Regions from separate parts of the Neobacillus canaveralius genome, predicted to be linked through region 2. Evidence: a T-box and tRNA genes for the amino acid it is inferred to sense, from the RefSeq annotation. Region 2 holds a T-box; the other regions hold tRNA genes.
The links. The T-box of region 2 lies ahead of serS (serine--tRNA ligase). A T-box ahead of a tRNA ligase gene usually reads a tRNA of that ligase, here a tRNA-Ser.

Region 1 (2,236 bases), 1.2 Mb from region 2:
GCAGCCATTCAGGTCTTGATTAATGACAATAATCCATACACCTTCATTGTTTACCCTATGTAAATCGTAACCTTCTCCATTCCAGTTATTGAAATTTCCAACCAGCCTTACTTGGTTAGCATTCGGAGCCCACACACAAAATCGCGTATATACTTTGTCAGTTTCTTTAAAAACGTGTGCCCCAAACAGCTGGTGACTTTGAAAAAGGTTCCCCTCATGAAATAAATGCAACTGATAGCCTGTTGGATATAAAGTGTTCACTGCCATTATTAACCTCATCCTTGTGAAAATGTATTTCAAGGGTTAATTATAAGTGCAAATTACAAATATCTCTTGTAAAACTTTTTTATCTTTTCTGACAATAAAGTATACAGACCGTCATATTCTGGTTTTTTTCAACACGTTTCGACAAAAACGAACAAGAAATCCTTCAACAACCGACAAAAAAACATAAAGTTTTTTTGAAATTTTGGGTAAAAAATATTATTTAAATTATAAGAAACTTTAACATGTAAACGTGCTAAATATGCAGTATATGTAAGCGTTGCCAGCGTTTTTCTCAGTGGTACGGGAAAGCATATTATTATATAGGAATAGTTTTTAACTAAAAAAAATGCACGCTTAAGTCTTGGACAAGCTATAGGCACTTCAAAGGATTGGAGTGTTTGTTTTTCTTATAAAACAACAAATTTTTGGGGATTATATGGGATGATGATTTTATCGGAGATAGAGGGAAAATAAGAATGATTGACACAAATTTTAAGGGATTATGCAGCATGGTATTTTATAGTGGCTGTAGTGCCCCTAATGGGCTCAAAGATAGCCGGAATAACTCATCTGAGATATTAACCAGGCGTACTGCTACTCTAACCCGACTAGAGCGACTCAATTTAATTTAGATGAAGGTATTAAGCCACTGGAGCACTTTGAATGATTTGGCTTTAATTAGCATTTAAATTAATTAGGGTCTTTTATAGTTACCCAAATTCCGTTTGCTTCGACGTTTCGGTCACTATAAACTTAGAATTGATGGAGTTATACATAATCAATTGTAGTATTGTCATTTTTACTGGCAAAAATTAGCACAAAAAAACTGATGATAAAATATCATCAGCCTTTTTGTATGACCCCTACGGGATTCGAACCCGTGTTACCTCCGTGAAAGGGAGGTGTCTTAACCACTTGACCAAGGGGCCTTAATTTTTATGGCGGAGAAGGAGGGATTTGAACCCTCGCGCCGGTTACCCGACCTACACCCTTAGCAGGGGCGCCTCTTCAGCCTCTTGAGTACTTCCCCATAAAAATTGGCTCCGCAGGTAGGACTCGAACCTACGACCGATCGGTTAACAGCCGATAGCTCTACCACTGAGCTACTGCGGAACAATGGAAAATCATTTTGCTGTCGCAAAAAGTTCTAACTATTTTGCTGTCGCAAAAAGTTCTGGTGGGCCTAAATGGACTCGAACCATCGACCTCACGCTTATCAGGCGTGCGCTCTAACCAGCTGAGCTATAGGCCCATAAATTGGAGCGGGTGATGAGAATCGAACTCACAACATCAGCTTGGAAGGCTGAGGTTTTACCACTAAACTACACCCGCGAAAAGTAAAATAATAGATGGGGCGACTGATGGGAATCGAACCCACGAATGCCTGAACCACAATCAGGTGCGTTAACCACTTCGCCACAATCGCCATCATAATAGTTTCCATCTAAAAATAAATGGTGGCTCAGGACGGAATCGAACCGCCGACACAAGGATTTTCAGTCCTTTGCTCTACCGACTGAGCTACTGAGCCACTATATTTTTTGCCATTTTAATAAAAATGGCGGTCTGGACGGGACTCGAACCCGCGACCTCCTGCGTGACAGGCAGGCATTCTAACCAACTGAACTACCAGACCATATTGCGGGGACAGGATTTGAACCTGCGACCTTCGGGTTATGAGCCCGACGAGCTACCAGACTGCTCCACCCCGCGACAATAAAAATATTTCATTTTGCTGAATTAATAAAATGGAGGAGGAAGAGGGATTCGAACCCCCGCGCGGTTTGACCCGCCTGTCGGTTTTCAAGACCGATCCCTTCAGCCGAACTTGGGTATTCCTCCAAAAAAACATAAAATTACTGGTGGACCTTGTAGGACTCGAACCTACGACCGGACGGTTATGAGCCGTCTGCTCTAACCAGCTGAGCTAAAGGTCCAAATTAAGGTTTATTTGGTAGCGGCGGAGGGG
Region 2 (2,236 bases):
GATATGGTAACTCTAGTAATTGTAGCACGCGCTCTGCGTCACTTGTCAGCTTCTCAAGCTCCTCGTAAGAATCTTCTGGCTTAACAAACTTCACTAGCTCTACTTTATTGAATTGGTGCTGGCGAATTAATCCACGAGTATCCCGCCCCGCAGAACCAGCTTCAGAACGGAAGCATGCACTGTAAGCCGCAAAACGAATTGGAAGCTCATCCCCGCTTAAAATTTCATCACGGTGAAGGTTGGTGACAGGCACCTCTGCTGTTGGAATTAAGAAGTAATCTTCATTTTCAATTAAAAATGCATCTTCTTCAAATTTTGGGAGTTGACCTGTACCAGTCATGCTCGCGCGGTTAACCATATATGGCGGTAAAATTTCCTTGTAGCCGTGCTCATCTACATGCAGGTCAAGCATAAAGTTCATCAGTGCACGCTCTAAACGGGCTCCAAGGCCTTTATAAAACACGAAACGGCTGCCTGTAACCTTGCCCGCACGTTCAAAGTCAAGGATTCCTAAATGGTCAGCAACATCCCAGTGCGGTTTTGCCTCAAATTCAAATTCCCTTACTTGACCCCACTTTCGAATCTCTATGTTTTCATCCTCAGTTTCACCAATTGGCACACTTTCATGCGGAATATTTGGAATGCTCATTAACAACAAGTCGAGCGTTTCCTCGACACTGCGGAGCTCCTCATCTAATACTTTAATCCTATCGCCCACCTCACGCATTTCTACAATAAGGTGGTCAGCATCTGCCTTCTCACGCTTCAACGCGGCTACCTGTTGGGATACCTCGTTACGTTTGCTTTTTAATTGTTCTGCCTCAACGATTAAATCGCGTCTGCGCTGATCTAAGTCCTCAAATTTACCTAGGTCTGTCAGGTCCTCTCCACGATGCTGGAGTTTTTCCTTAACCTCTGCAAAATTAGCTCGTAATAATTTAATATCTAACATACTTCCACTCCTAACTGTTAAATAAATACAAAAAACTCCCGTCCCTAAAAACAGGGACGAGAGTTAACCCGCGTTACCACCCTGGTTGACAGAATTAGTCTGTCCACCTTGAAAAAAATTAACGGTTTTTACCGAAAGTACTTACTGACCCTTAATAAGGCGTTCCATACCTTGCTCGAGGAGGGATTCACAAGCTTCATACACCGATTCACACCAACCATCGGCTCTCTTTAGAATGAACTTCCTGTTACTAGTTCCTCTCATTGCTTTAACTTATTTATTTATTGAAATTAATTTACTATAATTATCCACCAATTGCAATCAAATTATACTAATTGTTTGCTTTTGCTTGCTTTACCATTTCAATAAAATACGCCGTAATGTCATGTCGATCTGTTAATTCAGGATGGAATGAACATCCAAGGAATTGTCCTTCACGAGCTGCCACAATGCGGTCATTGTGCTTTGAAAGGACTTCTACATCAGCTCCAGCTTCAACGATGTGCGGCGCACGGATAAAGACTGCAGGGAAGCTATCGGCTACACCTTTAATTGTGAGGTCAGCCTCGAAGCTATCAACCTGACGTCCAAAGGAGTTGCGTTCAACCTTAATGTCCATCACCCCAATATGAGGCTCATGACCAACTAGGTTTTTAGCTAAAAGAATAAGACCAGCACATGTACCAAACATTGGTTTACCTTCTGCAGCAAATTCCTTTAATGCATCCATAAAACCATACTTATCAATCAACTTTCTCATTGCAGTGCTTTCACCGCCGGGTAGGATGAGGCCATCTACTTCCTTCAACTGTTCTACCTTCTTAATGGCGATGCCTTGTGCACCACATTCCTCAACGGAATGAATGTGTTCACGAACAGCACCTTGTAAGGCAAGTACTCCTACTTTTATCATAAAAAAACTCCTTCTTTTGCTTTCAAGATGAGTTTAATTGTCCAGCTACAGCGCCTAGGGGCTTCCGCTTTTCTAATTACCAACCACGTTCCTGCATACGATTTTCAGGGGACAAGGATGAAATCTCAATACCTTTCATTGGTGTTCCTAGGTTCTTCGAAAGCTCAGCAATCAACTTATAGTCTTGGTAATGAGTCGTAGCTTCAACAATTGCTTTTGCAAACAAAGCAGGATTCTCCGATTTAAAAATACCTGAACCAACGAATACGCCGTCAGCACCTAACTGCATCATCAATGCAGCGTCAGCAGGAGTTGCGACACCGCCAGCCGCAAAGTTAACAACAGGAAGGCGGCCAAGAGTTTTGATCTCA
Region 3 (2,236 bases), 620 kb from region 2:
TGCACTCCCTTTTGCGATCATCATGATCGTCATGTGCTTTTCATTGGTGAAAGGATTGAAAAGTGAAGTTGAAGTACAAAGAGGAAATAAAAGAAACGTGTACCCCTCCTAAAGGGTCTTTAATGTGAAAAATAATCCAAAAGATTTGACGATTGAGCTGACTGAAAAACCAAGAATGTATATGATATTGAAAAAACCCCCTTTAAGAAAATGATTATTTCTTAAAGGGGGTTTTTTAACTATTTTTAAAAGGAACAGGCTAACCGTCCTTAACTTGAAAAAATGGCTCCGCAGGTAGGACTCGAACCTACGACCGATCGGTTAACAGCCGATAGCTCTACCACTGAGCTACTGCGGAATAATAACAAATTATTTTGCTTCGCAAAAAATTCTGGTGGGCCTAAATGGACTCGAACCATCGACCTCACGCTTATCAGGCGTGCGCTCTAACCAGCTGAGCTATAGGCCCAAAATTGGAGCGGGTGATGAGAATCGAACTCACAACATCAGCTTGGAAGGCTGAGGTTTTACCACTAAACTACACCCGCATATTAAAATTTGGAGGCAACACCCGGATTTGAACCGGGGATAAAGGTTTTGCAGACCTCTGCCTTACCACTTGGCTATGCTGCCCAAACTTTTAAAGAGCTAACCCAATTTATTAAAATTCATTGGGGCGACTGATGGGAATCGAACCCACGAATGCCTGAACCACAATCAGGTGCGTTAACCACTTCGCCACAATCGCCATAATGGTTATTTTTAACTTCAGCAAAAAACCTAGGATATTTTCAAACGAAAATAACTTGGTGGAGGGGGACGGATTCGAACCGCCGAACCCAGAGGGAGCGGATTTACAGTCCGCCGCGTTTAGCCACTTCGCTACCCCTCCAAATATAAAAGACAAAAAAAGTTTAAAAAAATGATGGCTCAGGACGGAATCGAACCGCCGACACAAGGATTTTCAGTCCTTTGCTCTACCGACTGAGCTACTGAGCCATACAATCTATATCTATATCAACAGTAGAGTTACCCTACTGATATAAAAAATGGCGGTCCGGACGGGACTCGAACCCGCGACCTCCTGCGTGACAGGCAGGCATTCTAACCAACTGAACTACCGGACCAAAGTTTTTTCAAGTATTTTTCTTGAAAATAACTTAATTGCGGGGACAGGATTTGAACCTGCGACCTTCGGGTTATGAGCCCGACGAGCTACCAGACTGCTCCACCCCGCGACAATAAAAATATTAAATTATATCCATGCCCCTAGTTTAGGACTGTATCAATCTCAGTAAGACTATTCAAGCAGCAACTCGATTGATACAACTCGCAGTTAATTCATTGAAGCAATGCTCGTTGCTCCACCCCGCGACAATAAGAATATAGAAATTATGGAGGAGGAAGAGGGATTCGAACCCCCGCGCGGTTTGACCCGCCTGTCGGTTTTCAAGACCGATCCCTTCAGCCGAACTTGGGTATTCCTCCGAATAAGTGGAGCCTAGCGGGATCGAACCGCTGACCTCCTGCGTGCAAAGCAGGCGCTCTCCCAGCTGAGCTAAGGCCCCATTTTGTTATTAAAAGCATGGTCGGGAAGACAGGATTCGAACCTGCGACCCCTTGGTCCCAAACCAAGTGCTCTACCAAGCTGAGCTACTTCCCGTATTATATGGCGCGCCCGAAAGGAGTCGAACCCATAACCTTCTGATCCGTAGTCAGACACTCTATCCAATTGAGCTACGGGCGCATTTTAATGAAAGTTATTTTTCTCCGAAAAATAACTTGGTGCCGAGGACCGGAATCGAACCGGTACGGTAGTCACCTACCGCAGGATTTTAAGTCCTGTGCGTCTGCCAGTTCCGCCACCCCGGCAACATTGGAGCGGAAGACGGGATTCGAACCCGCGACCCCCACCTTGGCAAGGTGGTGTTCTACCACTGAACTACTTCCGCATATATGGAAGATTATTTTGCTTAGCAAAAATTCTTGGTTATTTTCTAACGAAAATAACTTGGTGCGGGTGAAGGGAGTCGAACCCCCACGCCTTGCGGCGCCAGATCCTAAGTCTGGTGCGTCTGCCAATTCCGCCACACCCGCATATTAAAATGGAAAGTTATTTTCGCCTTCGCGAAAAAACTTTGGTTATTTTCTAACGAAAATAACTTGGTGAGCCATGAAGGACTCGAACCTTCGACCCTCTGATTAAAAGTCAGATGCTCTACCAACTGAGCTAATG

Region 1: it has a tRNA-Ser gene. The T-box ahead of serS (serine--tRNA ligase) is inferred to sense a tRNA for this amino acid. The anticodon was not compared.
Region 3: it has a tRNA-Ser gene. The T-box ahead of serS (serine--tRNA ligase) is inferred to sense a tRNA for this amino acid. The anticodon was not compared.

What each region holds. Positions count from the first base shown of each region.
Region 1 is NZ_JBDFLL010000001.1:1,268,318-1,270,553, reverse strand. It holds gene glgB (1,4-alpha-glucan branching protein GlgB) at 1-267, opposite strand, end outside; tRNA gene ABC255_RS06215 (tRNA-Glu) at 1,125-1,196, opposite strand; tRNA gene ABC255_RS06210 (tRNA-Ser) at 1,207-1,297, opposite strand; tRNA gene ABC255_RS06205 (tRNA-Asn) at 1,306-1,380, opposite strand; tRNA gene ABC255_RS06200 (tRNA-Ile) at 1,443-1,519, opposite strand; tRNA gene ABC255_RS06195 (tRNA-Gly) at 1,526-1,599, opposite strand; tRNA gene ABC255_RS06190 (tRNA-His) at 1,618-1,693, opposite strand; tRNA gene ABC255_RS06185 (tRNA-Phe) at 1,723-1,798, opposite strand; tRNA gene ABC255_RS06180 (tRNA-Asp) at 1,827-1,903, opposite strand; tRNA gene ABC255_RS06175 (tRNA-Met) at 1,907-1,980, opposite strand; tRNA gene ABC255_RS06170 (tRNA-Ser) at 2,017-2,109, opposite strand; tRNA gene ABC255_RS06165 (tRNA-Ile) at 2,128-2,204, opposite strand; tRNA gene ABC255_RS06160 (tRNA-Met) at 2,220-2,236, opposite strand, start outside.
Region 2 is NZ_JBDFLL010000001.1:80,731-82,966, forward strand. It holds gene serS (serine--tRNA ligase) at 1-952, opposite strand, end outside; T-box leader at 1,002-1,225, opposite strand; gene pdxT (pyridoxal 5'-phosphate synthase glutaminase subunit PdxT) at 1,284-1,865, opposite strand; gene pdxS (pyridoxal 5'-phosphate synthase lyase subunit PdxS) at 1,942-2,236, opposite strand, start outside.
Region 3 is NZ_JBDFLL010000001.1:699,088-701,323, reverse strand. It holds gene ABC255_RS03420 (glycine betaine uptake BCCT transporter) at 1-112, shown strand, start outside; tRNA gene ABC255_RS03415 (tRNA-Asn) at 284-358, opposite strand; tRNA gene ABC255_RS03410 (tRNA-Ile) at 393-469, opposite strand; tRNA gene ABC255_RS03405 (tRNA-Gly) at 475-548, opposite strand; tRNA gene ABC255_RS03400 (tRNA-Cys) at 560-633, opposite strand; tRNA gene ABC255_RS03395 (tRNA-His) at 673-748, opposite strand; tRNA gene ABC255_RS03390 (tRNA-Tyr) at 808-892, opposite strand; tRNA gene ABC255_RS03385 (tRNA-Phe) at 927-999, opposite strand; tRNA gene ABC255_RS03380 (tRNA-Asp) at 1,051-1,127, opposite strand; tRNA gene ABC255_RS03375 (tRNA-Met) at 1,165-1,238, opposite strand; tRNA gene ABC255_RS03370 (tRNA-Ser) at 1,396-1,488, opposite strand; tRNA gene ABC255_RS03365 (tRNA-Ala) at 1,496-1,568, opposite strand; tRNA gene ABC255_RS03360 (tRNA-Pro) at 1,587-1,663, opposite strand; tRNA gene ABC255_RS03355 (tRNA-Arg) at 1,671-1,747, opposite strand; tRNA gene ABC255_RS03350 (tRNA-Leu) at 1,784-1,872, opposite strand; tRNA gene ABC255_RS03345 (tRNA-Gly) at 1,878-1,952, opposite strand; tRNA gene ABC255_RS03340 (tRNA-Leu) at 2,013-2,097, opposite strand; tRNA gene ABC255_RS03335 (tRNA-Lys) at 2,165-2,236, opposite strand, start outside.